3 regions of the Rossellomorea sp. LJF3 genome follow, and region 2 is predicted to be linked to each of the others. Evidence: riboswitches for the same ligand, from Rfam matches in the RefSeq annotation. Region 2 holds a riboswitch; each other region holds the start of a gene.
The links. A riboswitch is a leader RNA that binds a small molecule or an ion and turns the genes downstream of it on or off. The one in region 2 is predicted to bind thiamine pyrophosphate.

Region 1 (10,613 bases), on a different contig from region 2:
CTTCTTTGGGGGAGAAGGTTTCATTATGCAGAAACTTGAAGGGGACGGTTTAGCCTTTCTTCATGCCGGGGGAACGATTTATAGAAGAGAGCTCCAGCCGGGGGAAGTGCTGCGGGTGGATACGGGTTGTTTAGTGGCCATGACAAAAGAAGTGGACTACAACATTGAATATGTCGGCAAAATCAAATCGGCTTTCCTTGGTGGAGAGGGTCTGTTTTTTGCTACTGTCCGTGGACCGGGTACGGTATGGATACAGTCTCTTCCGTTCAGCCGGTTAGCGGAACGGATCTATGCAAACGCTCCAGGTGGAGGGCGTTCGACGGGTGAGGGAAGTTTACTTGGTGGAATCGGGGATTTCCTAAACGGAGATGATTGATTCACGTATACTCATATAAAAGAGCATTTCCATTCGTGGAAGTGCTTTTTTTTACGTTCAAGCCGCTTCCGCTTTAGGTGTGGGTATTCACCTATTTAGATCCCGCATCATATGTTTAAATAAATGATGTGAAAGGGTGATTTCATGACAGGGAAGATTCGTCATTATTATGCTGGAGGGAATACGGCAAAAGGATTCTACAGTTTATATGATTCAGTACTCGCTGGATTAGAGCGGGTATATATCTTAAAGGGTGGTCCTGGAACAGGGAAATCCTCATTGATGAAAACGATTGGAAAACGGTTTGAAAAAATTGGGTTAAACGTAGACTATTTGCATTGTGCTTCCGATAATCAATCCATCGACGGTGTTCTCCTCCCTGAATTCGGTGTGGGGATTGTAGATGGGACAGCTCCTCATATTATTGAACCAAAAGCACCCGGCGTGATCGAAGAGTATGTGAATTTAGGAGTGGCATGGGACCGTAATGAACTGACCGGGCACAAGGAAGAAATCCTTGCCTTAAATGATCACATTGCCTCACTCTTTCAGAAAGCGTATCATACCTTTGCGTCATCCCTGAGTGCCCATGATGACATTGAAGACATCTACATTGCGAACATGGACTTCGAAAAAGCCGATGAATTGACAAACGAGTTGATTTCACTCTTTTTTGAAGAAGACAGCCTTCCTAAATCCTCCACAGTCAAACATCGGTTCTTGGGTGCCGCTACTCCTGATGGGGCAGTTGACTACATTCAGAATTTAACGGAGGATGTCGGGAAGCGCTACTTTATCAAAGGGCGTGCAGGTTCCGGAAAGTCAACGATGTTAAAGAAAATTGCTTCTGCTGCAGAAGAGAAAGGATTTGACGTAGAAGTTTATCATTGCGGTTTTGACCCGAATAGTCTTGATATGTTGATCATCAGAGAAATAGGGATCGCTATATTTGATAGCACCGCACCACATGAATATTTTCCTGATCGGGAATCAGACGAAATCATCGATATGTATGAAAGATGTATTACCGAGGGGACAGATGAAAAATATGCTGGCGATATCGAACGGACGACAAAAGCCTATAAGGATAAAATGAATGAAGCAATCTCATATTTAAAAGAAGCTAAGAAGCTTCGTGAACAACTCGAAGCCATCTATATAGGGGCCATGGACTTTGCAAAGGTGAATATGATTAGAGAAGAAATCTTTCAGGAGATAAGTGAGTTTATAAAGAAGAAGTATTAGAGTGAAAACATATATTTCAAACAGGTAGAAAAGTAAACAAGCACTTAAAATCGTAGCTGAACCTTTAAAACCATGCTCAGGCATGGTTTTAATTGTGCAATAACTCAGGGTGTCCGAATAAATTATATCAATATAATATAGGGGTAATCTGGACATTATTTTGATATAACAAATAAGAAAAATGAATTTATGGTAGGATAATAAGGGATGAAAGTTATGAATAAAGGAGTTAAATAGATTACTATGAAATTAGTATCATGGAATGTAAACGGAATTAGAGCGTGTGTGAAAAAAGGGTTTTTAGATTATTTCCACAGCATGGATGCAGATATTTTCTGTCTTCAGGAAACCAAGCTTCAAGAAGGGCAAATCACCTTGGATTTAAAGGGATACCACCAATATTGGAATTATGCATTACGAAAGGGGTATTCAGGCACGGCCGTTTTCACTAAAAAGAAACCTCTGGCAGTCTCGTATGGTTTCAATCAAGATCAGATGGAACCTGAAGGGAGAATCATAACATGTGAATATGATTCTTTTTACTTGGTGAATGTCTATACGCCTAATTCGAAAAGAGATCTTTCGAGGATCAAGGAACGTCTTGAATGGGAGGATGCCTTAAGAGATTATCTCGCGGGTTTGAATTTTCATAAACCGGTCATTCTATGCGGGGACTTAAATGTTGCACATATGGAAATTGACCTGAAAAATGATAAGTCAAACCGTGGAAATTCAGGTTTCACCGATGAAGAAAGGGGAAAAATGGGTCTGCTGCTAAAGGCAGGTTTCGTTGATAGTTTTCGTTATCTATACCCTGATAAGGATGACGCTTTCAGTTGGTGGTCTTATATGAGTAAAGTACGTGAACGAAATATCGGTTGGAGGATTGATTACTTTATCGTCTCCGAACAGTTAGCGCCTTCCATAGCAAAAGCTGAAATTCACTCGGATATTCACGGCAGTGATCATTGTCCTGTATACTTGGAGTTAGAGTAGTACATAAAGGAAATAAAGAAGTAATCCATGTGGAGGGAATTCAATGTTACAGAAAAGAATACAGCAGTATATTGATGAAATGAAAGGATCAGAAGGGCCTGTTCATTTGTTTAAACAAGAGAGAGACTACGTATTGAATCACGGTTTACTCGACGCTGACGAGGTTGCAACCCCGGAAGCGGATTCACGCTTTAAGGGTGCATATTTTGAGCGTTGTCATAAAGAAACCGAAGAACTGATCGGGGAAGAAACTGATGACTTTCTCAATCAGCACATCACTTATTTGAAAGAACATAAAAACGAGTTTATTTACCTTGAATCCAAATGGTTCGCTTTGATTGGAGTGGATGCCGTTTCCGTTGAAGTGGATGACGTATTTGGTACATATGATGCGATGCTCGGGTTAAAGCTGCAAAAGAAGTATCGGAGTCAGATCGAGAGTTATTTAGACGAGTCTCTTGAAGGTGAATCATCTTATGATCTATTGTTTAATGGAGAAGATGGGTTGTGGGACTTGAATTTCTCTTTGAATGACCACGGTGATTTTGATGAAAGCCAAACCATGCTTACTGTTTACGAGCTTATATATGATTTTCTATTCAACCTTCTTCAAACTGTGGATGAGTCCTAAAAAAACGATCCCTCTCGAACGAATCCGAGGGGGATTTTATTTTGCTCTTTTTTGTTTGATCGGCTCGTAATCGCACAATTTTCCTTCATAGACCAGGTGGAAATGGGGGTGCTTTCTGAAATCTTCCGGAGTGATTAGCGCAGGCAGCTTATCCCACAGTTTGATACCGGAACGTTGAAGAATTTCTGCTACGAACTGGGAACAGAAGTAGGAGTTGCTGAATTCGACCGGTTCATTCATGGATACACCGAACACCCCGAGGATATTATAGAGGAATTTTTTGCGGCTCCTTTTAAAAACGTTTAATACCCGCTTCATTTTTACAATATCCCTATCCGTTACCTCCAATTGATAAATCACGCAAGTGGTATGAGGGTATTTGCTGTACGTTCCCTGAAAGATGTCCTCTTTGACAAAACCGCCATTTATGGGGTTGTTAGGATGTTTCCGACCAAAGCTGTATAACTCAGTCAGTTCACGGTCGAAGGAAATGGACGCATGATTGTATGGGGCTTTCGTGTACTTTTTGATGGACTTTGTAAACAGGGTTCCCGTATCTGTCAGTAAAATAAAAATATATTTACTCTCCATAGCTCATTCCCTCTTTTAAAGTAGTAGAATTTCCCATATGCTTAATTATACAATAAATGCACCGTTTGAATACGGTCATTTGAAGAGGGGGATGAAAATGGATTCGGCCATTTGGACTTTATTTATTATTTTTATAGGATTGGTCGTTGTCAACTTCTTGTTTTTACAGATTAAAAGAAACCAAAGGGGAAAAGATTTCTCAGGGATTTCCCTAAGAGTGAAAACATGGTGGGGGATGTTCGTGGTATTTTGTTTGGCCACTTTATTTAATCCCATTATATCCATGGTTTCGTTAATGGTTCTATGTTTCTTTTCCCTCAAAGAGTATTTCTCCATGATGAAAACAAGGAAAGCCGACAGGCGGATTTTCTTATGGGCTTATGTATCGATCCCGATTCAGTTTTACTGGATCTATATAGGATGGTATGGCATGTTCATTGTATTTATTCCCGTTTACGTATTTCTACTGCTGCCCCTGCCCCGGCTTTTAGGAAAAGGGACACTGGGATTCCTGCGCTCTGTCAGCTCTACTCAATGGGGGATTATGCTGATGGTGTTTGGTTTAAGTCATCTCGCATATTACCAGATTGCGAGCCCTGAATATGGTGCTAATCTTGTTCTTTTCCTGGTCGTGCTAACCCAGGTGAGCGATATCGTTCAATTTGTTGTCTCCATGTACATAGGGAAGAAAAAGGTGGTTCCGACTTCCAATCCTTATATTACTTGGGAAGGGTTTCTGTCGGCCATGGTCGTTACAACTTGGGTTTCGTATTTCTTGTACTCATATTTAACCCCCCTTGACATTCGATTTGGTATTCTGTCAGGACTCATCATCAGCATCAGTGGGTTTGTGGGAAGCTTAACAATATCCGTATTGAAGCGTGACCTTCTCATCGGTAATCAAGAAAGAGCAGCTGCGTTAAAAGAGAGCTACCTCAATCGTGTCGACAGCCTCGCTTATACTTCGCCGATCTTCTTTCACATCATTCGCTATTACTTTGATTTTATGTGAAAAATAGAGGGACGGACCTCTAACAAGGTCCGTCCCTCTATGTATATTTATCGTTTTTCTTTTGTCCGTTTATTGATTTCTTCTGTAACGACATGAGCCAGGTCATCATTTCCGAATAGGGATAGGACGCCTAGTATAGTAGTGTCTGGAATTTCATCGGATTCTTCTTTAGAAACGGTCAAGTCGATTCCTTGCTGCAGGGCAGGATTATCTCCTTGTTGGGGATAGGCCCTTTGATAAAGTTCAGCGGGATCGAGATCGTGATTCACACACCATTGTGCGAATACAAGGATCATCATATGCTCGTCCTTCTGGTAATTTTGAATGATTCTTTCCTGCATTTCTTTAGAGTTCACTTCAAATCTCTCCTTAAACAGTAGATCTACCATTATTATAGCGAAGTTTGTGAAGGAAGCCTATTCAAATCCATTCCGGGTCAGTTAGGGAATACATTTTTAAAAGGGTGAAAGAACGTGTATAATAGAAGGATAAGCAGAAACTTGTTTGATATTGAAAGGAAGATAGATAAATGAATATTACTAGTCATCATGTGGAAGAACTTAAAGACCCAACAGGTATATTAAGCGGGGATCGTTATGATGTAATATTTGATGTTGAAGTACCCGAAGACGATGAACTGTATTCCGAACAGGGTATCTATATAAAAACCATCTTTGTCCGGGACGAAAATGGAGCAAGGATCGTCCAATACACAATCATCGAAAAAAACACCGAATCATTCCTGGACTTTGAACTTGAAGAAGAGGAAGAGAACCTCATCCTCGCATACTGCCAGGAACATATCGGATAAATTGAAAAAGAGCGTCATCCCGATTTATTGATCAATAAATCGAGATGACGCTTTTTTAGCTAAACCCGGTTTTGGTATGAGTGATCAAAAAAATCAATATGTAATAAAACGGTAAAAAATAAGACGACTTAACTATATATATGAGTAATAGCGGCTGATATAATAGTGATAACAAAGTGCTAGCAGTTGATATCATATTGATAGAATAGGAGGGCGAACCTTGTCAGATCAAGGAAGAATGCAACTTAATGTAAGGGTTGATAAAGAAACGTCCGAGAAATTGGATGAAATTGTAGAATACTATCAGAAGAATACAAAAATTGGAAGAGTTTATAAAGGTGACGTCTTAACAGACATCATTCACAAATCCTATGAGGTCATGGAGAAGCAAAAAAGAATTCAAAACCGGAAATACTAGTATTCAGTCACCCCTGGTGATAAATAAATTCTCACAGGCAACATGTGAAAATCAGGGTCATGTATGTCATAATATAGGAGACATATTCAATACATTGAAAACAAAAGAGGTATTCAACGTGCAAATGCCGAAAAAATTAAGCAACATTCAAAGAGGGTCAGGTATTTCTCCTTACATATGGAGCATTATCAGCATTCTGCCATTTTACTTTATCTTTCAGTCTTCTTCTACGATTGAAATTGCGGTAGGGATTTTCTTAACCGTTACATTTTTTATTTCTTTACGTTTTGCTTTTATCTCGAAGGATTGGCCGGTTTATTTATGGACATCGATATTGATTGCGATTTCCATCACCATGACCATCCAGTTTAATTTTATTTATTTTGCCTTTTACATTGCTTACTATAACGGGAATATAAAGAACCGGGTTGCATTTTTGACCCTTTACATCATTCATCTTGTCCTGACGACGGCATCGATCAATTATAATTTCGTGCTACAGGATGAATTGTTCCTTTCCCAATTTCCTTTTATTTTGATTATCTGGATCAGCGTCATCCTGCTTCCGTTCAATATTTATAATCGGAATAAACAGGTTCAGCTGGAAGACCAATTGGAGGATGCTAATAAGCGGATTTCGGACCTTGTCAAACAGGAAGAGCGTCAGAGAATTGCCAGGGATCTTCACGATACACTTGGTCAAAAGCTTTCATTGATCGGACTGAAAAGTGATCTTGCGAGAAAATTGGTGTACAAGGATCCGGAGCAGGCCAGAAGTGAATTGCAGGACGTCCAGCAAACGGCAAGAACAGCATTAAGTGAGGTCAGGACGATGGTCTCCCAGATGAGGGGGATTCGATTGAAAGATGAACTCGTCAGGATCAAGCAGCTTCTGAAGGCAGCTGAGATTGAATTCCGCATGACTGATGACACCCCCCTTCCTCAAACATCACTCTTTTTGGAAAACATCTTAAGCATGTGCTTGAAAGAAGCCGTGACCAATGTGGTGAAACACAGCAAGGCATCCACCTGTGAACTGATCATTGAAGAATCGGATAAAGAGATGACCATTGTGGTGAAGGATGATGGTGTGGGAATCGGGAGTGTTTACACAGAGTCCAAAGGCAGCGGCCTGATCGGGATGAGAGAACGGTTGGAATTTGTCAACGGAAGCCTTGATATTGTTTCGGTGGATGGTACCACCTTGATTATGCGGGTTCCGAAAGTAATCAAGCAGACAGACAGGGAGGGAATGGAATGATTCGAATTGTGATTGCGGAAGATCAGCGGATGCTGTTGGGCGCATTGGGGTCTCTACTTAGCCTTGAGGATGATATGGAAGTGGTTGGAAAAGCTGGCAATGGAGAAGAAGCCATTTCCCTCGTTCATGAACTGAAGCCGGATATTTGTATCATGGATATAGAAATGCCTGAAAAGACGGGACTTGAAGCGGCAGAGGAATTAAAAGGTGAAGATTGTAAGGTGATCATCCTCACAACCTTTGCCAGATCAGGCTACTTTCAGCGGGCTTTAAAGGGTGGAGTGAAAGGGTATTTGTTGAAGGACAGTCCCAGTGAGGAACTGGCGAATTCAATCCGGCTAGTGATGGATGGTAAGCGTATCTATGCACCGGAGCTGATGGATGACGTCTACAGCGAAGAAAATCCCCTCACAGACCGTGAAAAAGAAGTACTCGAGCTCGTTGCCGACGGGAAGAACACAAAGGAAATCGCCGATGAACTAAAGCTTAAAACAGGTACTGTAAGGAACTATATCTCCACCATACTCGACAAGCTGGAAGTGAAAAACCGAATCGAAGCCATCACACATTCCAAAGAAAAGGGATGGTTTAAATAATAAGAGGGGCGGACCTTCGAAAAGGTCCGTCCCTCTTTAATGATTTTGCATGAAATTGAATGTTTATTCGGATTTGATCGGGATGTAGAAACGAACCTACAAAATTTTTAATAAAAAAATATGTCATAACATTTATCCTGCTCCACCTTTTGCTGCCATTGAATCCGACAGCCATTTGGAAACGGATTAAGAATCATGATATTGTATTTTTATGTTGACAACTCAATGAATCATGATACGATAGCATCGAAAACAAAATTTCATAAGACGATCCACTAGGGGTGCCTTCGAAAAGGCTGAGATTAAAGTGTGACTTTAAGACCCTTTGAACCTGATCTGGTTGAGACCAGCGTAGGGAAGTGGTGTTTGACGGTCGCAAAGAATATAATTCTATCATTCTGATCTCAAGCCACTTTCTGTATGCTGTATGCATAATGGAAAGTGGCTTTTTTTGTTGCCCATTTCGGGTCGTCTGGAAAAGGAGCAGGAAATCATGACATTTTCAACAGTGTTACGAAACGAAGTCAACGACATTTGGGACGCAAGCTTCGATCATCCTTTCGTCAAAGGGATCGGGGATGGGACTCTCCCCATCGAGAAGTTCAAGTACTACCTCTTGCAAGATGCCTATTACCTTTCACATTTCTCGAAAGTGCAGGCACTTGGCGCTGCAAAAGCATTGGACTTACATACCACCTCACGAATGGCATCCCACTCTGTAGGAACAAATGAAGCAGAGCTTTCTCTTCATGAAAATTTCTCTAAACGATTAGGGATCACGGATGAAGATAAAATGAATTTCAAACCGGCTCCTACAGCGTACGCTTATACGTCCCATATGTATCGTTCCGCAAGATATGGAGGCTTAGCTGATATCCTGGCGGCAATCCTCCCATGTTACTGGCTCTATTATGAGATCGGGGAACGCTTGAAATCATGCACGCCGGAACAACCGGTGTATCAGGAATGGATTGAGGCATACGGCGGGGAATGGTTCAAAGAGTTAGTGGAGGAACAAATCAATCGTCTTGATGAATTGGCAGAAACCATGACCTCATTTGATAAAAAGAGAATGAAAGAAAATTTCATTATGAGCAGCATCTATGAATGGCAGTTTTGGGAGATGGCTTACACCCTTGAAAAATGGCCGTTTCAGAATGCACTGGATGTCGGGAAAGAAATGAGTGGACACCATGTCTAAATTAAAACTGACCGATATTTTAGTGACGGTGGTCATTTCCATCATGTTCGGGGTCATTTATAAGCTTTGGGGTCCATTTTATAACCTGTTGAAGCCGATCGGGTTGCATGCAGATCAACTCATCTATGGAATGTGGTTCATGGCGGCCACAGTAGCATTCTTGATCATCCGTAAACCCGGCGTCGCCCTTTTAGCCGAAATCGCCGCTTCTTCAGGAGAGTTTCTCATGGGCTCTGAATGGGGACTCGAGGTCCTTTTATTCGGAATCATTCAAGGGTTAATGGCAGAGTTGGTTTTCCTCCTGACGAAATACAGACGCTATGATCTTTCGATTATCTGTTTTGCTGCGTTCGGTTCTGCATGGGGCTCCATCTTCATGGATTACATGAAAGGGTATATGGGGGATTTAGTCCTTTGGAATCTGTCATTGTTTATCTTTGCAAGATTACTCGGATCGATTGTCATCGCAGGTGCAGGATCATTTTATTTGGTCAGGGCTCTCGATAAAACCGGAGTCACAAGTCTGGTCAGACGTGCAAGTCAGGATGATTACGATGTATTGAACCAGTAAAGGGGGTGATGCTTATGCATGTCGAAAACCTTCGACTCACCTATCCCGGAACAGGGAAACGGATGTTTAATGATATCAGTCTGTCAATCAATGAAGGGGAGAAAGTATTGCTATTGGGTCCATCAGGATGCGGGAAGTCAACACTTTTACATGTTTTATCCGGAGTGATCCCCCGCTCCGTGGATGTTCCCACGAGGGCTGCAAAATTGGAGGTATCTGATTCTTATGGCTATGTATTCCAAGATCCGGACTCGCAATTTTGTATGCCATTTGTGGATGAAGAATTAGCCTTTGTGCTAGAGAATTTACGGATGCCCCGTGAAGAGATGAAAGAGGAAATACAACGGCTGCTCTCGGAGGTGGGACTGGAACTTGAGGATCCCCATACGAAAATCTCAACATTATCAGGAGGCATGAAGCAGAAATTGGCCATTGCTTCTGCGCTTGCCCTGAGACCCGATACCTTGTTCCTGGACGAACCGACTTCACTATTGGATGAGGAAAGTACAAAGTCTGTCTGGAAGACAATCAAAGAAATCGGTTTAGATAAAACCCTGGTGATCGTTGAGCATAAACTTGATCACGTTCTTGACATGATCGATCGAATCATTCTTTTCGATGCCGATGGAACCATCAGGGCTGATGGAGCGAAAGAGTGGATCCTGAACCATTACAAAGGTACGTTGAAGAACTTGGGAGTCTGGTACCCGGGCGCATGGGAGGAATATCTGGCATCCAGTCAGATGAGGGAGCGTCCCTCATTCGGACCTGTGATTGCAAGAATGGAGGATTTTAAAGGCTATATTCAAAAGAAAGAGAAGATTCACCTGCCCTATGCCGTGATCCGTAAAGGGGAATGGATTGCTGTTACAGGAAGGAATGGTGCAGGGAAATCAACGTTACT
Region 2 (10,613 bases):
TGAAGGCGGAAGGAAAGACCTTCTATTTGAAAAGAAGAGTGGATTCTTCCATTGAAAATCGAATGGAGGAGCTCTATCTAACCTCTTATTTAATGAGTCATCACCTGAACGTTGAATCTCCTATATTAACTTCCTCACAACTTCCATATGTAAAAGAAGGAGAGCAAATCTATTCTCTTTATGAGGCACTTGAAGGAGCGCCGTTGACGGATTTTTCTACCGACTCCCTGACAAATGCAGGAGCATACCTTGCAACCCTGCATCTCATCCTTAAAGAATATCGGTGCCATTATGAAGCGAAGGGCTGGGAGATTGAAAGGCATGTAAGAGAATGGGTGAAGGAGCTTGGCTCTGAGTCGATCGGCAGAAGGGGGCAAGGGATCCTATCAAGGATGAAGGGGTGGGGGTCTGTCTATGAGTGTTTGCCCCATCAATTCGTTCATAGCGACTACAATCCGGGGAATATTTTGATGAAGGGGTGGGAAGTGAGCGGGCTCATTGATTTTGAACGAATCCGTACGGCACCCCGGATTACTGACATCGGCTACTTCCTAGCAGGGATGCTCAAAGCGGTCCAAGTGGAGAAAAAGGACCATTCTATTAATTGGATCCTGGCGTTTATGAAAGGCTATGAAAGGCATGACCTTTTGACCGAAGGAGAGAAAAGAATCTTGCCATCAATAGTCATACTCTTTCTCCTGCAATATGCCTTTTTTACTTATTATAAGGGATATTCAGAAGCTGGTACTTCGTGTATGGGTTTCATCGAGGAGCTGTTTGCATCCGCTCAATTCCATGGAGTCTTTCAATATGAGAAGGAAAAGCTTGAATAACCTTTCATTCTATGGCAAAGTAGGGAGGAAGATAACGTTTAATTTCATATTCCAAGTGTAGGGGGACCGGAGTGGCCGGTTGAGATTGTATCCTTTAGATACTGACCCTTTGAACCTGAACTGGCTGATACCAGCGTAGGAAACATACTCTTAAACGATACACAACCTGTTTAACGATGCGTCCCGCGGCTGAAGCTTGGGGCGTTTTTTTATTGTATCCCGGACTTTAAGCCTCAAACAGCCATTGGTTTACATTCATTCTCAAGAATAAGCGAAGAATAATGGAATGAAACGTTACGACCGCAAAAGATCGAAGGAGGAATCATCATGAAAAAATGGATGTTCCTCATCTGCTCTGTACTTCTTTTATCCGCCTGTAACGGGGGAGAAGATGCAGCCGATGAGAAAAAGGACAATCTTAAAAAAGTAAGTGTCGTACTCGACTGGACACCGAATACCAACCACACCGGATTATATGTAGCGAAAGAAAAAGGCTACTTCAAGGATCAGGGATTGGATGTAGACATCATCCTGCCCGGAGAAGCGGGTGCCGATCAGCTCGTTGCATCGGGGAAAGCCGAGTTCGGTGTTGGATATCAGGAAGGTGTCACTCAAGCGAGGGTTCAAGATGTACCCATCGTATCCATAGCTGCCATCATTCAACATAATACGTCGGGGTTTGCTTCCCCGAAGAGTAAGGGTATTACAAAACCAAAGGATTTCGAAGGGAAAAGCTATGGCGGCTGGGGATCACCCGTGGAAAAAGCCGTTATGGATTCAATCATGAAGCAAGAAAACGCGGATGTGGAAAAAGTGAATTTCATAAACATGGGAGACACCGATTTCTTTACTGCCGTTAACCGAGACGTAGACTTCGCCTGGATCTATTATGGATGGACAGGAATTGAAGCTGAACTCCGCGGTGAAGAGTTGAACATGATGTATGTTAAGGATTATTCCGATAAACTGGATTACTACACTCCAGTCCTCACAACGAATGAAAAAATGATCGATTCAGATCCTGAAACGGTCAAGTCATTCATGGCAGCTGCTTCCAAAGGGTATCAATACACAATAGACAACCCGAAAGAGGCGGGGGAGATCCTATTAGATGCAGCTCCAGATCTTGATAAAGAATTAGTCATGAAGAGTCAGGAATGGCTCGCACCCAAATATAAAGATGATGCTGACCGATGGGGAGAGCAGAAACTGGAAGTCTGGGAGAACTATGCGTCATGGATGTATGAAAATGGTTTATTAGATAAGAAACTCGAAAGCAAGAAAGCATTCACAAACGAATTCTTACCAAAATAAGAGGTGAACAAAATGGGGAACGCACTTGTAAGCATACAAATTATCCCGAAGACAAAGAACGGTGAAGACGTGATTCCGTATGTGGATGAAGCGATCGCAATCATTGAAAAATCGGGAGTACGATATGAAGTCCATCCTTTGGAAACGACGATGGAGGGGGATCTGTCACAATTATTCAAGGTGATTGAACAGATGAATGAACGGATGATTGAAATAGGAAGCAAAAACGTCATTTCCCAGATTAAAGTATTGTACCAGCCGGATGGGATCGAAATGAACGATTTAACGGAGAAATATAAAGGATGAGGACTTGGATTTCAAAAGGATGGAGACCCTTCTTGGTCCTCATCCTTTTATTCATCATTTGGGAAGTGGCCATTAAACTCTTTGAGGTGCCAGCCTGGCTGATGCCATCGCCTTCAGAGATATGGGAAGAAGGAATCGCTTCGTGGTCTGAGTTCAAAGGGCATTTCTCATCAACGGCATTTCTGACGATCGCAGGGTTTGCGATTGGCTGTTCAATCGGGCTCGGGACAGCGGTGGTACTGCATCTCCTCCCTAAGGTAAGGGAAGCGATCTATCCCCTCATGATCCTGTCTCAGAATATACCCATTATTGTCTTGGCCCCTCTCCTTGTCATTTGGTTCGGATTTGGACTCCTGCCCAAAATCATCGTCATTACCTTGATTTGTTTCTTTCCTGTGGCGGTTTCGGCGATGGATGGTTTCAGGCAGACAAACGGAGAGTATATTCTTTATATGAAAATGTCCGGTGCAACCAAAGGACAGATTTTCCGGAAAGTGGAGTGGCCCCATGCACTGCCTTCTATCTTCTCCGGTTTGAAAATTTCCGCAACCTATAGTGTGATGGGTGCGGTCATTTCGGAGTGGCTAGGAGCTCAAAAAGGAATTGGCGTCTATATGACACTTGCATCCTCTTCCTTCAGGACCGACAGGGTGTTTGTCGCCATTTTCATGATCATGCTCCTCAGCCTGCTGTTTTTTGGACTCATCGTACTATTAGAAAAAATCATGGTGAAGTGGAATCGAAAGGAGGACAAATAACATGACGACGTTATCGATTCAAAATATGTCCAAATCCTTTGATGGTGAATTGATTCTCGATGATCTTTCCATTCAAGTGGGGGAAGGTGAATTCGTTTCCATCCTTGGTCCTTCAGGAAGTGGAAAGAGTACGTTATTTCACGTGATCGGTGGATTATTTGCACCCGATTCAGGAGATATAAAGCTCGATGGAGAGTCGATCAATGGCCGTAGAGGGTCCATTAGCTATATGCCGCAAAGTCCGTCCCTCTTACCGTGGAGGACGGTGATCGAGAATGTGATGCTTGGTCAGGAGTTGCACGGAAAGAGGGATAAGGAAATGGCGATGGGGATGATTGAACGCGCCGGTTTGAAGGGCTATGAGGACGCTTACCCTGAAGATCTTTCAGGAGGGATGAAACAACGTGTCGCATTTATTCGTGCACTGGTCAGCCCTCAATCCTTTTTATGCCTGGATGAACCATTTTCTGCCCTTGACGAATTTACCCGATTGGATATGCAGAGGTGGCTCCTTTCAATATGGGAAGAAGACTTAAGTTCGGTCCTGTTTGTCACTCATAATATCGACGAAGCCCTCTTCCTGTCGGACCGTATCATTGTGTTATCAACCAGACCGGCACGCGTGCAAAAGGAGTTCAACGTACCATTCCCGCGGCCGCGAGACAAAGAAATCCTTCTAACCGAAGAGTTCCTGAAATGGAAAACGGATATTTTTAAGGAATTATCTCAGTATGTGTAAACGATCTCTCATCGATGCTCATATTCACCTGGACTTATATAAAAAGGAAGAACGAGAAAAAATCCTGAAGGAGCTCGATCTCTACTCAGTAGAGGCTCTCATCTCTGTATCCTTTCACCTTCAATCATCCAAACAAAACCTTGCATTTGCGAAAGGGGACGGACGGATAAAGGCAGCTGCTGGTTATCATCCGGAACAAGAGCTTCCTTCGGATAGTGGGGTGGAGGGACTTTTAGCTTTCATTCGTAAGAATCATAAAGATCTGGTTGCAATCGGGGAAGTCGGGCTGCCCTATTACAAAATGAAAGAAGATCCCTCACTGGTCCTCGCTCCTTACATAGAGCTGTTGGAACGCTTTATCATTGAATCGAATCGGCTGAATAAACCCATCATCCTTCATGGAGTTTATGAGCATGCTCCCATCATCTGCGATTTATTGGAGAAGCATTCCATTTCAAAAGCTCATTTTCATTGGTTTAAGGGAGATAGTGAAACGATCGAAAGGATGATCCGTAATGGTTACCTCGTTTCTGTTACGCCTGATGTCCTGTATGAAAAGGAAATACAACAGCTGGTCAGAGCCTACCCGATCGAAGGGCTGATGGTGGAAACAGACGGTCCCTGGAGGTTTGAAGGAGTCTTTCAAGAAAGAATGACTCATCCTGGCATGATGCACCGCTCCATTGAAAAAGTGGCCGAATTAAAAAGCATGACAGAAGCAGCTGTATATAAACAATTGGTCAAAAATACAACTGAATTTTATGGTTTATAGAACAAACTTCTCCTGCGGTTAGTCAAGTGGGGGGAGTTTTCTTTTTGGGCTGTTGCTAATTAAACATCTTTTACCATCATATTTCTATCTCGATTGACAAAAAATGAAAGTAATGAATGATAGGAAAAGGTGAGAAAAATGGAATTGAACGATCACTATACGCCGTATCAAGCTGGAGATGTTGTTTACGTGATTTACCGTAACCCCCATACTCAAAGTGTAGCCAATATACAGGAAGCAGCTTTTGTGCACGATCCGGAAAACCCAGACGAATTAGCATTATTTTTATATGAAACCTATTATCCGTTAACGCACGAAGTAGCCGTCTATTCTTCAGAAGCAGAAGCAGAAGAGGCCTATTCACAATCATTTGGAGACCTTTAGGAGGGGATAATATGGTAAAACCGTTCGTGCCTCAATTGGTCTATTTTGAACCCAATGCACTGGATTACCCATTAGGGAAGCAATTAAAGGAAAAGTTTGAGAAGATGGATGTGGAAATCCGTTATACCACTTCCCACAATCAGGTTCGAAATCTGCCTGGGGATAATCATTTTCAAAAATACAGGATCGCCAAATCAACGTTAGTAGTGGGGGTTCGGAAAACGCTGAAGTTCGATACCTCCAAGCCGTCAGCTGAGTATGCCATCCCGTTTGCGACAGGGTGTATGGGGCACTGCCATTATTGTTATCTTCAAACCACGATGGGTAGTAAACCTTATATTCGCACGTATGTGAATGTAGATGAAATATTTGAAGCGGCAGATCGGTATATTGAGGAAAGGGCGCCTGAATTCACTCGTTTTGAAGCAGCGTGTACTTCTGATATCGTCGGTGTGGACCATCTCACACATACGCTAAAGCGTGCGATCGAACATTTTGGTGAATCGGAGTATGGTAAGTTACGTTTCGTCACCAAATTTCATCACGTGGATCATTTGCTGGATGCGAAACATAATGGGAAGACAAGATTCCGCTTCAGCATCAACGCAGACTATGTCATCAAGAATTTTGAACCGGGTACATCCCCACTGGATAAAAGGTTGGAAGCAGCCGGTAAGGTCGCCAGGGCAGGGTATCCACTTGGCTTTATCGTAGCTCCCATCTATATACATGAAGGATGGCAGGAAGGATATAAGCAAATGTTCGAACACCTCGAAGCCCACCTTCCGGAAGAAGCAAAGAAGGATTTAACATTCGAATTTATCCAGCACCGTTTTACGAAGCCTGCTAAAAGGGTGATCGAGAAGAATTATCCGATGACGAAGCTTGAATTAAATGAAGAAGAACGTCGATACAAATGGGGGAAATACGGAATCGGTAAGTATATATACCAGAAGGATGAAGAGCAGGAAATCAAGGATCATCTGTATGCTTATATGGAGAAGCATTTTCCGAAAGCGAAGCTTGAGTATTTTACGTAAAAAAAAGGGACTGACTACTTTTAACGTTCCGTTGTAATCAGTCCTCTTAATGTAATTGTGGGAGTAAATGCTCCAAATCCTTAACCCGCATAGCAATTTCGTCACAAATTTCCTGGTAGTGCACCCATTCTTCAATCAATGTCGCAGAACGTTTTCGTGGATTCGGTAAGTTCCAATAAATGACTTTTTCTTCTAATTCAGAGGGGAGTTCGATCTTATCATCATATTCTGTATCCTGAATCGCAACGATAACCGAGGCCTCACCAAGTTCCTTCATCTCAATGCGCGAAAGAGGAAATGAACTGATATCGATACATAATTCTTTCATTGCCAGGACGCTGAATTCTTCACGACTATCAGCAACCCATCCGGCACTTTTAAAAGACCAATCCGACACTTGGAGCTTCTCTGCCCAGCCCTCAGCCATCAAGCTGCGCTGTTGACTACTTGAAAGAAAATAGACTGTTTTATTCATAATCGTATGTTCCTTTCTATTTCATGCTGTTATTACTATTTACCCAATCACGTAAAAGATAATCCATGAAATGCGAAAAGAAATTTTTGGAAAGGCTTTCTTGGTAGAATGGATTCATTGAACTTCCTGAAATTATGAAATCCAACACCGGAATTCTAGTAAATTCGATGTGAATATCCGTCAACCTTCTTTCATTTTATAAAAAATCAGTATAATGGGGGAAGGAGAATGAAGTTCTGGGACGAACAAAGCAGCCGGGGGATGACAACAGAGAAATTCATTCATTAAAAGTTCTAAAAATTTTTGGTTTTATAAAAACGATATAAGGGTAATATCTTTATATTAATTGGAAGATTATAGGGAGGTACATCTATGAAATTTAATTTGACAACAAAGATTATTACTGCCTTGATATTAGGGGCCGTAGTAGGATTGATCCTGAACATTTTTGCAAAAGATTTATTCGATATATTAGATCCTTATCTGTTTACACCTCTAGGAAAGATTTTCCTCAACCTGATCAGTATGCTTGTCGTGCCGATTGTGTTTCTTTCCATCGTCCTTGGATCGGCAGGATTAGGGGACCCGAAGAAGCTTGGAAGAATCGGATTGAAGACGATCGTTTATTTTCTATTGACAACCTGTATCGCCATTGTGATCGGTTTGGCACTGGCATACATCATCGATCCGGGATTGGTGGAAGGAATCGACGCCTCCCAATCAGAGGGCTTTAAAACAGAAGAGGCTCCGCCTGTAGGCGAAACACTTATGAACATCATCCCTAAAAATCCCTTAACGGCCATGACTGAAGGCAATATGCTCCAGATCATCGCGTTTGCCATCTTCATAGGATTCGGATTAACGGCACTGGGTGATAAGACAAAAGGAATCCTGAAACTTGTGGAGCAAGGAAACGACCTGATGATGTATCTCGTGACCCTTGTGATGAAATTCGCTCCATACGGAACATTTGGATTGATCGCTTCGGCAATCGGCAGTCAGGGTTCCAGTGCCCTGAAAGCGATGTGGCTTTATTTCGTAGTCGTATTGGCGTCTTTACTCGTTCATGCAATTATTACGTATGGCGGAACGATACTCTTTCTTGCAAAGAAAAGCCCAATATGGTTCTTCAAGAATTTCAGTCCTGCCATGAGCGTTGGATTCAGTACATCAAGCAGTAATGCGACCCTCCCGATTTCAATGGACGTTGCCCAGCAGCGACTGGGGGTCTCTAAATCGGTAAGCTCCTTCGTCCAGCCACTGGGAGCCACGATCAACATGGATGGTACTGCCATCATGCAGGGGGTGGCCACTGTGTTCATCTCCCAGGTATACCATGTGGATTTATCCATGGAACAGCTGGTGACCGTCGTCCTTACGGCTGTACTTGCCAGTATCGGTACAGCGGGGGTGCCGGGAGTCGGGTTGATCCTCCTGGCCATGGTCTTAAGCAGTGTCAATCTTCCTGTCGAAGGGATAGGTTTGATCCTTGGGATAGACCGTCTATTGGACATGGCCCGTACATCCATTAACATCTCAGGGGATGCTGCATGTGCCCTGTTTGTATCCGAATCAGAGAAAAAACGGACCATTAAGATCCAGAGGGGCGAATCATAAACGTTCGCTCACTCATCGTCAAGCTGCAAGAAAAAAAGGTGAAATCAATCGATTTCATCTTTTTTTTGTAAAAAGAAGCGGGTCGTATTGGATAAGTATTTTCTCCATACGGATCCGACAGAATATTGGAGACGGACTTGGTGAAAAATCGGGTATGTTATCCTGGATAGTGAAAACCGCACAGTGATCACTGAAGTCCATTTAAGGAGTTGTTTTTCTTGAAAGTACTGATGATTGTTGCCCATCCGCGAACGAATTCCCTCACTTTTTCCATTACAAAGCATATTCAGAAAGGTCTGCATGACAAAGAATATAAGTCATCCATTTTAGATTTGTACAGGGAGGAATTTAATCCCCTGCTTGATGAAAAGGGTGAAGAAGAGTGGGATAACCCTATGAAAGGGAGGCCCTCCCATATTGTTGAGAAGGAAAGGAAGAAATTAAAGCGGTATGACGCCCTGATCTTTGTGTTCCCGATTTGGTGGTATGGTTTACCAGCCATTATGAAAGGGTATATTGATCGAGTCTTCACATATCCGGCATTCACTCAGGTCAATCCTCAGAAGGTTCTTTGGGTTGGGCTCGCAGGTGAAACGAAAGAGGAATTTGTTTCTAATGGTCATGATGAAACGTTGAGGCACCAACTAATAAAGGGAATTTCCGAAAAGATGGGAGTCATTGACAAAGAAGTGGAGATCTTTTTTGACACAATGGACAGGGATAAAAAATTTGATTATGAAAAAACTATGAATAAAGCGTATCTGCTTGGTACGTTATTTTGAATAGGGTGAGAAAAAAGTACTGTTTTTCAATAAATTTAAATAATTTTTTGTGAATAAATATTGAGTAATATTTGATATAGGACAAAAATATCGAATATTTACGTATATTTATTCATGTATTTATCCCTGTCAGGAGCAGATGACTTTAAAAAATTCTCGTTTATGGTATGATAATTCTTGTGTCTATAACAGCCGGGAAGTTAAAAATTAAAAAGTAAGTGTATAAAAAATACACTTAAATGCATAAGGAGGAGGTACTTGAGATGGGTGAAGAATTAACATTGGGAACCTGGTTATGGTTATTAATTCCGATGCCAACATTGATCATTTTATCAATCATTACTTTTTTTACAGAAAAAACAAAGGAGTAGATTATGGATATTAATATTCAAACGTTAACATCGATTATTATTTATTTAATTGGAATGGGTATTATTGGTTACATGGCAGCCAAGCTAACCAGCAATTTATCCGACTATGTGCTTGGAGGCAGGCGATTGACTGCCGGTGTAGCTGCCTTGAGTGCCGGATCTTCCGACATGAGTGGTTGGTTGATGCTGGGTCTGCCGGGTGCCGTTTATGCCAGTGGTATGGGGTCAATCTGGTTAGCGATTGGTCTATCAGTAGGTGCTTACTTGAATTGGCAATTCGTTGCAAAGCCATTCCGGGTTTATACAGAAGTGGCGAATGATTCAATTACAGTACCTGATTTCTTTGAAAATCGTTTTCACGATTCAAGCAAAATTCTTCGAGTTTTCTCTGCTATCATCATCCTGATCTTCTTTACGTTCTACACTTCATCGAGTTTAGTGGGTGGAGCAATCTTACTTGAAGAATCATTCAATATGGATTACCGATTAGCTTTATGGGTTGGTGCAGGGGTTATCCTATCTTACACGTTCTTTGGCGGATTCCTTGCAGCGAGCTGGACAGACTTCATTCAAGGGATCCTGATGTTCCTTGCTTTGATCATCATTCCTGTTGTAGCCGTTTACGAGATTGGCGGCTGGGATGCGACGGTAAGTGCCGTATCAAGCATCGATCCATCTTACTTGAATGTTTACACAGGAGCGACGTTTGTTTCAGTCGTATCGCTTCTTGCATGGGGCTTGGGTTATTTCGGACAGCCTCATATCATTGTACGTTTTATGGGAATTAAATCAACGAGAGAAATACCTAAAGCACGCTTGATTGGTATGGTATGGATGATTGTCTCCCTATTTGGGGCCATTTTCATCGGTTTCTCTGGGATTGCGTATTTTGCTGATTCACCGTTGGAAAACTCGGAAACGGTGTTCATTATGTTCTCACAAGTATTATTCAATCCATGGGTAGCAGGTTTCTTACTTGCGGCCATCCTGTCAGCGATCATGAGCACAGTGGATTCACAGCTTCTTGTTTCATCAAGTGCCCTGGCTCAGGATTTCTATAAAGCCATTTTCCGAAAAGAAGCAAGCCAAAAAGAAGAAGTATTGGTTGGTCGTATTTCGGTAGTGGTCATCGCCATCCTTGCCATTTTCCTTGGATATGACCGCGATAGCAAAGTGTTGGAATTAGTCAGTTATGCATGGGCTGGTTTCGGTGCTGCCTTTG
Region 3 (10,613 bases), on a different contig from region 2:
GACCATGATCCTGATTCTCTCATTTATGGCTGTACTGGTTCCTTTCCTCGCTCTTATCGTTTATGTGAAGGCGTTGCCGACCTTTGAGAAGAACCTTCAGAAATTATCCTCCCATGGCGGTAAGAAGAAGAAAGCCCGTTTCCGGTTCGGGGATGGACTCATGAAGGTACTCGCCAAGTCGAATGAAGAGCGTGCATTTTACCGGTTCGCCCATTATATGATGAAAAATGAAAGGGAATTTAAGCTGAAGGTGTATCCCGCCCTTGGGTTTGCCATCATCATGCCGTTCATTTTCATCTTCAATGGATTGATGGATGGGACAAGGGAAGATCTCCTGACTTCAAGCATGTACCTATCGATCTATTCGAGCTTCATCGTTATACCGACAGTCGTGATGATGCTCAGTTATTCAGGGAAATACAAGGGATCCTGGATATATAAAGTAGCGCCTGTCTCAGGCAGGGCGGCTATCTACAAAGGGACATTGAAGGCATTCCTTATGAAACTATTCCTTCCGCTATATGCCATCATAAGCATTGTCTTCATCATCCTGTTTGGGTACCGGGTGATCCCTGAAATCATCATCGTATTTATCAGTGCCTGTATATTCACCGTCATCTGTCTGAGCTTAATGAGGGGGACACTGCCATTTACAGAAAGTTTCGAAGGTGTCCAGCAAAGTGACAGCTGGAAGGTGCTGCCGTTCTATCTCATCGTAGGGGTGTTCTTTGGCCTTCATTACCTGGCCCTGCAGATTCCATTCGGTATTCCGGGCTACCTCATCCTTCTATTCGTCCTGAACCTTATTTTATGGAAAACAGCCATAAGGGGCGAATAGGAAGTACGTTCCTGTCTTGGAGGCAGGGGCGTTTTTTTGTATAGCCCTTAGGTAAGGATGGGAAGTATAAACGATACATACACCATTTGAAGCGAATGACATATACATAGAAAAATGATGGGCTCTGGTAAATAGGTAGTATGACATTTCCTTTGACAAAGAAAGTTTCCTTGATGCAAGATGGTAGTATTCTAGATGTTTGATCGGAGGAGAGTGGTTCGTATGTTCATAGACTGGTTAAGTGGATTTAACCCCACGATGCAGGCACTATTCGGCGGTCTGGTGACATGGGGGCTGACGGCCCTTGGAGCAGCCACGGTGTTTTTCTTTACGAAAATTGAAAAGCATACGTTGAATATGATGCTCGGGTTTGCCGCAGGAGTCATGATAGCAGCATCGTTTTGGTCACTGCTTGCGCCTTCAATAGAATTCAGTGAGCAAAACGGTCAGATCCCATGGCTTGCACCTGCCATCGGTTTTTTACTTGGTGGCGTTTTTATTAGACTTTTAGACTTTGTCGTACCGCATTTACATTTGGGGAATGAATCGGAAGATGCGGAAGGACCTCCAACTAAATTCAAGAAATCGACCTTATTATTCCTTGCGATCACCCTTCATAATATTCCGGAAGGTCTTGCCATCGGTGTTGCCTTCGGTGCTGCCTCGCTCGGCCTCGGGGATGCAACGTTAGTGGGGGCCATTGGCCTTGCAATCGGAATCGGGATCCAGAATATGCCTGAAGGGGCCGCTCTTTCCATCCCGCTAAGGGGAGAGGGGATGTCCCGTTTGAAATCCTTCCATTACGGTCAGCTATCAGCCATCGTAGAACCGATAGCCGCTGTGATCGGTGCTGCTGCAGTCCTGATGGTGCAGCCCCTCCTGCCTTATGCCCTTGCTTTCGCAGCAGGAGCGATGATATTCGTCGTCGTCGAAGAACTGATTCCTGAGTCACAATCTTCAGGAAGTACGGACTTGGCTACATTGGGACTGATGCTCGGTTTCGTCGTGATGATGATTCTGGACGTTTCCCTGGGCTGATCGAAAAGAAGGCATGCGCCCAAAGCGCATGCCTTTTCTCTTCCATAAACCAGTATAATAGAAGGGGGAGGGGATGTGTATGAAGATTGGTCTCATAAGGCACTTTAAAGTAACGAGGGGCTACCCGGCTTCATATGTAACGAGTGATGAGCTGATGAAGTGGGTGGAAGAGTATGATGCCTCGGACGTAGAGGGCAATGAAGTTGATCTTAAAGATATTGATTGGGAAGGCTGCTACTCCAGTGATTTATCTAGGGCACAAATAACGGCTGAAGCGGTTTATGAAGGAGAAATCACCTTTCTAAAGGAACTGAGGGAAATCAGATTATCTCCCATATTCCGGACTGACAAGAAAATGCCGCTCTTTCTTCATATGGCATTCATCAGGCTCGCCTGGTGGTTCAACCACCGGTCTCAGCCTGAAAGCAAGCGGGAAATCGAAGAGAGGATCCGTGTGGTGGTCGATCGGGTCGTCCATGAAGGGAAGGATGTGCTCATCGTAGGTCATGGCGGAATCATGATATTTATGAGGAAAGAATTACGAAAGCGGGGATTTACCGGACCGTCGTTCAGGAGACCGTCCAACGGGAAGGTGTATGTATATCAAGAAGGGACAAGGTGATCAAATACCCATCAATACAATAATCGGAGAAGGGGGACAGTCAAATGGAAGAGGTCCATTCACTAAAAGCACTCCATGAAAAGCTGGAAGCTGAGAAGCTGGTACTGCTATACATATCAAGGCCCGGTTGTTCTGTATGTCACGCACTCCTGCCACAGGTGGAAGAGATGTTGAAGGATTTCAAATCTGTGAATTCCATCCATGCCGATGCAGAAGAAATCCCGGAAATAGCAGGGGAATTTTCCATCTTCACCGTGCCCGTCATCATCGTATTTGTAGACGGCAAAGAGATGTTCAGAAAAGCACGCTTCGTTCCAATCGACGAACTCCACAGGCAATTCTCCCGTCTTACTGAGATGTTAGACAACTAAACAAACGTTTGATTAGTAAGTGGAAACGTTAACTGGACTGGCCTGGATAGGTTAAACAGTTGTTTAGTAGGATAAATATCAGTGGTCATTATAAATGGTAGGTTGTATTTGAATTCTATATAAACCTTTAAAAGGGCTGCTGAAAATGGGTATTTTGACACATCTCATTGAAGTAGCTCTTTTGTCATGGTTCAGTGAATAGGTATATAATAGAGAGTATAAGAGTATAGTAGTTATGAGAAATGAAAGGGGGCTTGTTGAATGATCAGATTGTCCAGGACAAAGAAAGTCATGTTACTCTGTTTCGCAATCATACTCATAATAGTAGCCAACCGGATTTCCACTGTACAACATCTGACGGCAAGAATCGCCACCAATCTTTATGTTAGCTTGAAATACCAGGACCTTGACCTTGAATATCAGAACGTCGAATTCTCACCCCAGTTCGGAGATTATTCTGTAGCGTATAAGGACAAAGATGGAAAAGTATATGGATTCATGGTAACCCCTAAGTCAATGCCCGTCATCATCCTTCATGATCCTCTGAGAGAGACACCTTAAGAAAAAGTTCCTATCATTCTTTTAAATTATCATTCTTCATGTATAATAAACCTTAACAACTTTATAAACGGTACCACAAGGGGAGCGAAAGCTGAGAGTGAACAATCTGTTCTGACCCTCTGAACCTGTTAGTTAGGACTAGCGTAGGGATGTGGAAAATAGGCAGTATAGTGCTTATTTCGATTGTTTCATTCTCCCTCCTTATGGTTTCGTTTTATCACATAAGGAGGATTTTTTTATGAAAAACACTCGACTTGTCGTATTGCTTGAAGCTTCATTGATGGCTGCTTTTGCGGTCATCCTCGATTTGCTGCCTTCTATTAAGCTATCACCGAGTATCTCGATTTCGATTGCCATGGTTCCGATTTTTCTATTATCTTATCGAAGAGGCTTGAGAGCCGGACTGATAGGGGGCTTTTTATGGGGGATCCTGCAGATTGCCCTCGGGGATGCCTGGATTGCGACCCCGGTCCAAATGGCGATTGAGTATTTCATCGCTTTTGCTTTTATCGGTTTTGCCGGGGTTTTTGCCGGGAAAATTCAGGGCGCACTGGGAAGCGGCCAACGGTCCAAAGTGGTCTTCTGGGTAGTGATTGCAACATTCGCAGGGAGCCTTGCCCGTTATTTCTGGCATTTCATTGCCGGATTCGTGTTCTTTGCCGAGTATGCACCGGATGAGATGTCCCCACTGCTATTTTCTCTTATAGTAAATGGGATCACCATGTTGGGATCGGCATTTTTATGCACCATCGTGCTGGCATTCATAGCAAATATCGCACCAAGATTGATCAAAGTGCAGTCGCATCAACACGAAATCAGCCGAAAGGCCTCGTGAAATCTTATCAACCGATCCTTTAATGGGGTCGGTTTTTTCTATCGAGGACCGGGGAAGAATGAAATCCACCTAAAATCCCTCCCGTTTCTCATTGCTTACACCACTGCTTTCCTATAAACTAGACCTATTCAAAAAATAGTACGTGTGGAGAGATCGTATGGAAGCAAAAATGATAAGAAGATATGACATTATGGAGGTCAGCCTGCTGGCGGGGAAGATCATGCTGCAAAGTGGGGCGGAGACGTATCGTGTCGAGGACACGATGATGCGCATTGCCGCTTCTTATGGGATATCGGAATCGCATAGCTATGTGACCCCCACTGGGATCATCTTCTCGATTGAAACCTCAGAACCGACCAAAACGAAGCTCATCCGAATTAATGAGAGGTCTACGGATCTTGAGAAAGTGACCCTCGTGAACAGTATCTCAAGGCAGATCAGTAAAGGGCATCTGACTCTTGAAGAAGCATACAATGCCCTTGAGAAGCTGGATCAGTCGGATCTATCTTATTCCTTCCTGATTCAAGTGGCAGCGGCTTCGATTGCAAGCGGTTGTTTTCTCATCATGTTCCAGGGGATGTGGAAGGACTTCATTCCTGCTCTGATCACGGGAGGCATCGGGTTTACGAGCCTGATTTATTTACACCGCCTCGTCCCGATAAAGTTCTTCGCGGAGTTTCTTGCATCCTTCATCATCGGTATGGTGTCATACGGATTTGTAAAGCTTGGTATCGGACAGGAATTGGATAAGATCATCATTGGATCCGTGATGCCCCTTGTTCCCGGTCTCCTGATCACCAATGCGGTCCGGGACTTGATGGCGGGTCATCTCGTTTCTGGCCTCTCGAAGGGCGCAGAAGCTTTTTTAACGGCATTTGCCATTGGTACAGGCATTGCTGTCGTGTTTACATTAACGTAAAGTGAGATTGGGGTGAAAAGGGAATGCACATCGTCGAGCAATTAGTGACCAGCTTCATTTCCGCCGCTGCATTCGGGATTATCTTCAATGCTCCAAAGCAGTCCCTTTTTAAATGCGGAATTGTCGGGATGCTGGGCTGGATCATTTACATATTGATGAGTTTAAATGAAACAGACACCGTTCTTGCCACGTTACTTGCCTCCTTTGTCGTGGCTGTGGTGAGTCAGGTGTTTGCGAAAATGTACAAAACACCGGTCATCATCTTCTCTGTTGCCGGGATCATCCCCCTTGTACCCGGGGGGCTGGCGTACGATGCCATGAGAAATTTCGTTCAAAATGATTACAATGCCGCCATCAACCTGGCAGCCAAAGCCTTTATGATCTCCGGTTCCATTGCCATCGGGCTCATATTTTCGGAAGTCATCAACCAGGTCATCCGGAATGCGCGCCTGAACGCCAGTGCCCGGAGGATGAGATAGAGGGACGGACCTTACTTCTGTGGGGTCTTTTTTTTTGATAATACCTCTTCCGTTCAACAGATTCTCCCCTTCTATTACTTAAGGATGCCGACTGGAGCATCAGACTATCTTTTTTTGTCTGGTTTTGAAAAAAATTCTTTGGGTAGATAAGTATTAGCATTATACATTTTCCATATATGGAAGGGAGAACATCGAATGAACAATGAGATCACGCGAGAATGGTACGGGTATTTAGGTAAGCTTCCAGATCTGTTATTAGCTTTATTGGTGTTATTGATCGGCTGGATTATAGCAAAGGCTATTGAAAAAGCCGTTTACGGAATCTTAAAAAGAATAAAGATCGATGATAATCTATATTTTGGCAGCAGGACCGGGGAACGGAAATGGACATCGGAGAAAGTCATTAGTAAAATAGTGTACTTTATTCTGCTGGTGTTTGTATTTATCGCTTTCTTCAATATCCTTGACTTGAACTTTATTGCTTCACCTTTAGTCGGTATGTTGAGTACGATGGCGACAGCGATTCCAAATGTCTTAAAAGCGGCACTTATTCTATTATTTGCATGGATCGTTGCCTCTGTCCTGAAGGTGTTGATTGAGAAACTGGGTATGAGACCTGCCGTTAAAAGCACGCTGGTAAGATCTAAGCTGGCGAAAGATGAAAACGATGCACATCGATACGTCTACACGGCGGCAAGAATTGTCTTCTACCTTGTGCTTCTTGTATTCTTACCCGGGGTGTTGGCAGCTCTTAACATTGCAGGGGTTTCAGGACCTTTCACGGAAATGCTCCAAAGCTTCCTGGCGTTTATACCTAAGCTGTTTGCAGCGGCTATCATTCTTCTTGTTGGCTGGTTTGTTGCCAAGATCGTGCGGGATATTGTGACGAACTTCCTGAAGGCGATTGGCACAGAGAGAGTCGCTGATCGATTCGGCATCGGAAAACTTTTTCAAGGAACAACGGTTTCGTCGGTCATTGGGACGATTGCATTCGTCCTGATCATGATTCCGGTCACCATTTCTGCGCTGGATCAGCTGGACATCCGAGGGATTTCAGAACCGGCGATTCACATGCTGAATCAGGTCCTAGTAATGCTTCCGAATATTGCGGTTGCAATTGTACTCATTCTGGCAGGAATCTGGGTTGGTAGATGGGTTGGCGCATTGGTTGCACGTTTACTGAACAGGGTAGGATTCAATTCCCTGTTGCGAAATATGGGGATCGGACGTATAAACGTCAATAAGAACCCATATGAAGCCAAGGGTTCATCCTATATGAATCTATCAGGACTTGTAGGAAGAGTCGTTCAGGTTATCATTGTTTTCCTATTTGTAGTAGAAGCACTTGAAATGGTGCATTTGGAATTCCTGGTCGCTCTGGCAACGGGTGTATTAGCTTATGTGCCACATGTGTTAGCAGCCATCGTCATTCTTGGCGCAGGATTGTACCTGGGTAACTTGGTTAAGAGCATCCTATCCAACGTACTGAGTGATCATTTTCAAGTGCTCCCTTCCATCACGAAATACGCAATCATTGCTCTAAGCTTCTTTATGGCCCTGGATCAATTAAAAGTGGCTGATTCCATCGTCAATATTGCGTTCATGTTGATTCTGGGTGGACTGGCATTGGCTTTCGGTTTAGCCTTTGGTCTGGGTGGAAAGGACTTTGCACAAAAGTATCTTTCTAAACTGGATCGGAAAATTGAAGAAGAAAAGAACAGACCGAATCGTGGAGGTACGGATACTCCACCTTTCAATCAATAACAGGAACAAGCCGCATGATCCCTCTCTATGGGATCATGCGGTTTTTTTATGTGAATCCCCTGGACAGCAGGGCACTTCCAACTACCACCCTGCATAAAAAAACGATATGATGATACATATAAATAATGGCAGATATTTGTTTAGAGGGGTGTTCGTTTGAAGGTCATACGTTTCTTAAAGCCTTACCGTGCTGCCATGGCCGTTGCCTGGAGTCTGATGCTGGTAGAGCTTGCAGTAGAACTATTGAATCCGCTGTTTATGGCGCGGATCATCGATGAAGGAATTCTGAATAAAGACTTGGACATCGTGTTGAAATGGGGATTCATCATGGTCGGGATGTCTCTCGTTGCCTTCTTTTCAGGTGTGGCGAATTCATTTTTTGCTGCCCATACGAGTCAGGGATTCGGATATGATGTGCGGGAAAGCCTGTATAGGAAAGTTCAGTCGTTTTCGTTTGCCAGTTTTAATAAGCTTCCGGCCTCTTCTCTCATCACGAGAATGACGAATGATGTCAGGCAGCTCCAGAACACGATCTTCATGAGCCTCAGGATCATGCTCAGGGCTCCATTATTGGTAGTGGGTTCCACCCTCATGGCCCTGATCGTCAATGCCCGGCTTGCGCTTATTCTGATCGTTGTGATTCCGGTGTTATGGCTGTTCCTGTTTTGGGTGTTGAAACGCGGGTGGAGTCTGTTCGAAAAAGTTCAATCCAGGCTCGATAAAGTAAATGAGGTCATGAAGGAAAACCTTTCCGGAATGAGGTTGATCAAAGCGTATACGAGGAGTAAGCATGAAGAAAGCCGATTTCATGAAGCGAATGAAGATTTGAAGAATCGTACGGTACGTGCCCTCAGGTTCATGGAGATCATTATGCCTCTCTTGATGTTTGTCATGAACCTTGCCCTTCTTTCCGTTCTATGGTTCGGAAGTATAGATGTTGCCTCAGGAGGTACCAAGGTTGGGGAAGTAGTAGCGATCGTCACGTATGTCACGAGAATCTCATCTGTTTTTTCCATATTCTCTTTTATCATCACCAGCTTTTCAAGAGCGAGGGCTTCAGCTGAAAGGGTCGAGGAAGTACTAGAAACCGAGATCGACTTGAAGGATGGAACGGATGTAGACTTTCACAATAAAGTGGTAAGAGGAGAAATATCGTTTAAAGATGTATCGTTTCAATATCCATCCACCAGGGGAAAGGTGCTTCGGGATGTTTCCTTTAAGGTGGAAGCGGGGCAAACCGTTTCCATATTAGGGGCTACGGGATCAGGTAAAAGCTCCCTGTTTCAGCTCATCCCCCGTCTGTATGATGCAACAGGGGGAACCGTTCAATTGGACGGGCGGGAAATCCGGACCATTCCATTAGGGGAAATAAGAAAAAATATCGGATATGTCCCTCAGGAAGTCATCCTGTTTTCCGGATCGGTTTCAGAAAATCTCTTGTGGGGAAAGGAAGATGCCACAAGGGAAGAAATGATTCAAGCGGCAAAAGATGCCCAAATCCATGAAACCATCCTGAATCTCACGAACGGATATGATACGGTCCTCGGGCAAAAAGGGGTCAACCTTTCAGGAGGGCAGAAACAAAGGCTTTCCATTGCCAGAGCCCTCATTCGAAAACCGAAGATCCTCCTGCTGGATGACAGTACGAGTGCGTTGGACTTGAAAACGGAATCGAAGCTCCTTCAAGCAATAAAGAAATATGAGTGTACAACCATGATCATCACTCAAAAGGTCAGTACGGCGATGGAATCCGATCGTATTCTGCTTTTAGAAGACGGAATATTGATCGGGGAAGGGACCCACCAGTCCCTGGTAGAGGATTCCTTTCTCTATCAACAGATTTACCAGTCTCAATTCGGAGAGGGGGAAATCCATCATGTCTAGGCATATACGAAAGATATTGGGGGAAAACGACAAAGCAAAAGATGCGAAAGGGACACTTCTACGCCTGTGGAACTACCTTTCCAAAATGAAGGTCGTTTTGTATCTGGTCATTTTAATGGTGTTCATCAGTTCGGCAGCGGCCCTTCTAGGACCCTTTCTTGTGGGGAAGGCGATTGATGACTATATCGTCACGAAGGAGACATCGGGGCTGGTGGGACTGATCACAGGCTTGATTGCGGTGTACATCCTGCATTCTATGTCCGTTTGGTTCCAAAATTATTGGATGATCGGTGTCGCTCAGGATACGGTATACAGGTTGCGGAAGGATCTCTTCCATCAATTGCATCAACTCTCCATCCCTTTCTTTGATAAACGGAAGCACGGCGAACTGATGAGCAGGGTGACCAATGATATTGATAATGTGAGCGCCACCTTGAATAGCTCGTTCATTCAAATCATATCCAGTGTCCTTACATTAGTGGGGACCGTCTCGATCATGCTTTGGTTAAGCCCGCTCCTCACTCTCATTACCCTGACCATTGTCCCTCTCATGGTCTTTGGCATGAAGTGGATCACGAAACGGACAGGCCGTTTATTTAAACAATATCAGCACAATATAGGTGAATTGAACGGATATATCGAGGAAACGATCTCTGGTCACAGCATCATCAAAACGTTTTCCAGGGAAGAAACGGCCATCGAAGAATTCGGTGAAAAGAATCAGAGGCTGAAGACAGCTGCCTATTGGGCGGATACGTATTCCGGTTTCATCCCAAAACTAATGAACGTGCTGAATAATCTCAGCTTTGCCGTGATTGCCGGAGTGGGAGGGGTCTTTGCCCTGAACGGCATGATCACGATCGGTGTCATTGTCATATTTGCAGAGTATGCGAGGCAGTTCACACGGCCATTGAATGAGCTGGCGAATCAGTATAACACGCTCCTCTCAGCGATTGCAGGAGCCGAGCGTGTATTTCAAATTTTAGATGAAGAGGAAGAAGCGAAGGACGAAGGAGATGCCGTGGAAATACAGGACGTTGAAGGTAAGGTCGAGTTTCAACATGTTTCGTTCTCCTATGAAAAAGGGGAACGGACGCTTGAGGATGTATCCTTTTCCATACGTCCCGGTGAAACCGTTGCCCTGGTCGGACCAACAGGGGCTGGTAAGACAACGATCACGAATCTCCTATCCCGGTTTTATGAGCTGAATGAAGGAAGGATAGAGATTGACGGCCAAAATATTCAGGCCATTAAACGAAAAAGCTTACGTCAGCAGATGGGCTTCGTTCTCCAGGATAGCTT

Region 1: linked by a shared signal. The riboswitch ahead of tenA (thiaminase II) and the one ahead of V8G47_RS03515 (ABC transporter substrate-binding protein) in region 2 are both predicted to bind thiamine pyrophosphate.
Region 3: linked by a shared signal. The riboswitch ahead of thiT (energy-coupled thiamine transporter ThiT) and the one ahead of V8G47_RS03515 (ABC transporter substrate-binding protein) in region 2 are both predicted to bind thiamine pyrophosphate.

What each region holds. Positions count from the first base shown of each region.
Region 1 is NZ_JBANLY010000001.1:288,428-299,040, reverse strand. Features, by position in the region: gene V8G47_RS01565 (TIGR00266 family protein) at 1-376, shown strand, start outside; gene V8G47_RS01560 (PRK06851 family protein) at 521-1,621, shown strand; gene V8G47_RS01555 (exodeoxyribonuclease III) at 1,865-2,617, shown strand; gene V8G47_RS01550 (branched-chain amino acid aminotransferase) at 2,661-3,248, shown strand; gene V8G47_RS01545 (hypothetical protein) at 3,285-3,839, opposite strand; gene V8G47_RS01540 (phosphatidate cytidylyltransferase) at 3,937-4,851, shown strand; gene V8G47_RS01535 (hypothetical protein) at 4,899-5,207, opposite strand; gene V8G47_RS01530 (DUF6509 family protein) at 5,381-5,662, shown strand; gene V8G47_RS01525 (hypothetical protein) at 5,883-6,080, shown strand; gene V8G47_RS01520 (sensor histidine kinase) at 6,205-7,341, shown strand; gene V8G47_RS01515 (response regulator transcription factor) at 7,338-7,937, shown strand; TPP riboswitch at 8,205-8,312, shown strand; gene tenA (thiaminase II) at 8,431-9,138, shown strand; gene V8G47_RS01505 (ECF transporter S component) at 9,131-9,709, shown strand; gene V8G47_RS01500 (ABC transporter ATP-binding protein) at 9,724-10,613, shown strand, end outside.
Region 2 is NZ_JBANLY010000002.1:197,528-208,140, reverse strand. Features, by position in the region: gene V8G47_RS03520 (phosphotransferase enzyme family protein) at 1-833, shown strand, start outside; TPP riboswitch at 883-992, shown strand; gene V8G47_RS03515 (ABC transporter substrate-binding protein) at 1,161-2,147, shown strand; gene V8G47_RS03510 (thiamine-binding protein) at 2,160-2,453, shown strand; gene V8G47_RS03505 (ABC transporter permease) at 2,450-3,211, shown strand; gene V8G47_RS03500 (ABC transporter ATP-binding protein) at 3,213-3,950, shown strand; gene V8G47_RS03495 (TatD family hydrolase) at 3,943-4,722, shown strand; gene V8G47_RS03490 (transcriptional regulator SplA domain-containing protein) at 4,861-5,106, shown strand; gene splB (spore photoproduct lyase) at 5,118-6,146, shown strand; gene V8G47_RS03480 (phosphatase) at 6,193-6,621, opposite strand; gene V8G47_RS03475 (dicarboxylate/amino acid:cation symporter) at 6,994-8,238, shown strand; gene V8G47_RS03470 (NAD(P)H oxidoreductase) at 8,457-9,020, shown strand; gene putP (sodium/proline symporter PutP) at 9,395-10,613, shown strand, end outside.
Region 3 is NZ_JBANLY010000028.1:23,589-34,201, forward strand. Features, by position in the region: gene V8G47_RS18805 (hypothetical protein) at 1-838, shown strand, start outside; gene V8G47_RS18810 (ZIP family metal transporter) at 1,061-1,876, shown strand; gene V8G47_RS18815 (histidine phosphatase family protein) at 1,956-2,498, shown strand; gene V8G47_RS18820 (thioredoxin family protein) at 2,543-2,869, shown strand; gene V8G47_RS18825 (hypothetical protein) at 3,131-3,430, shown strand; TPP riboswitch at 3,499-3,597, shown strand; gene thiT (energy-coupled thiamine transporter ThiT) at 3,669-4,265, shown strand; gene V8G47_RS18835 (threonine/serine exporter family protein) at 4,423-5,184, shown strand; gene V8G47_RS18840 (threonine/serine exporter family protein) at 5,208-5,663, shown strand; gene V8G47_RS18845 (mechanosensitive ion channel) at 5,859-7,427, shown strand; gene V8G47_RS18850 (ABC transporter ATP-binding protein) at 7,623-9,311, shown strand; gene V8G47_RS18855 (ABC transporter ATP-binding protein) at 9,304-10,613, shown strand, end outside.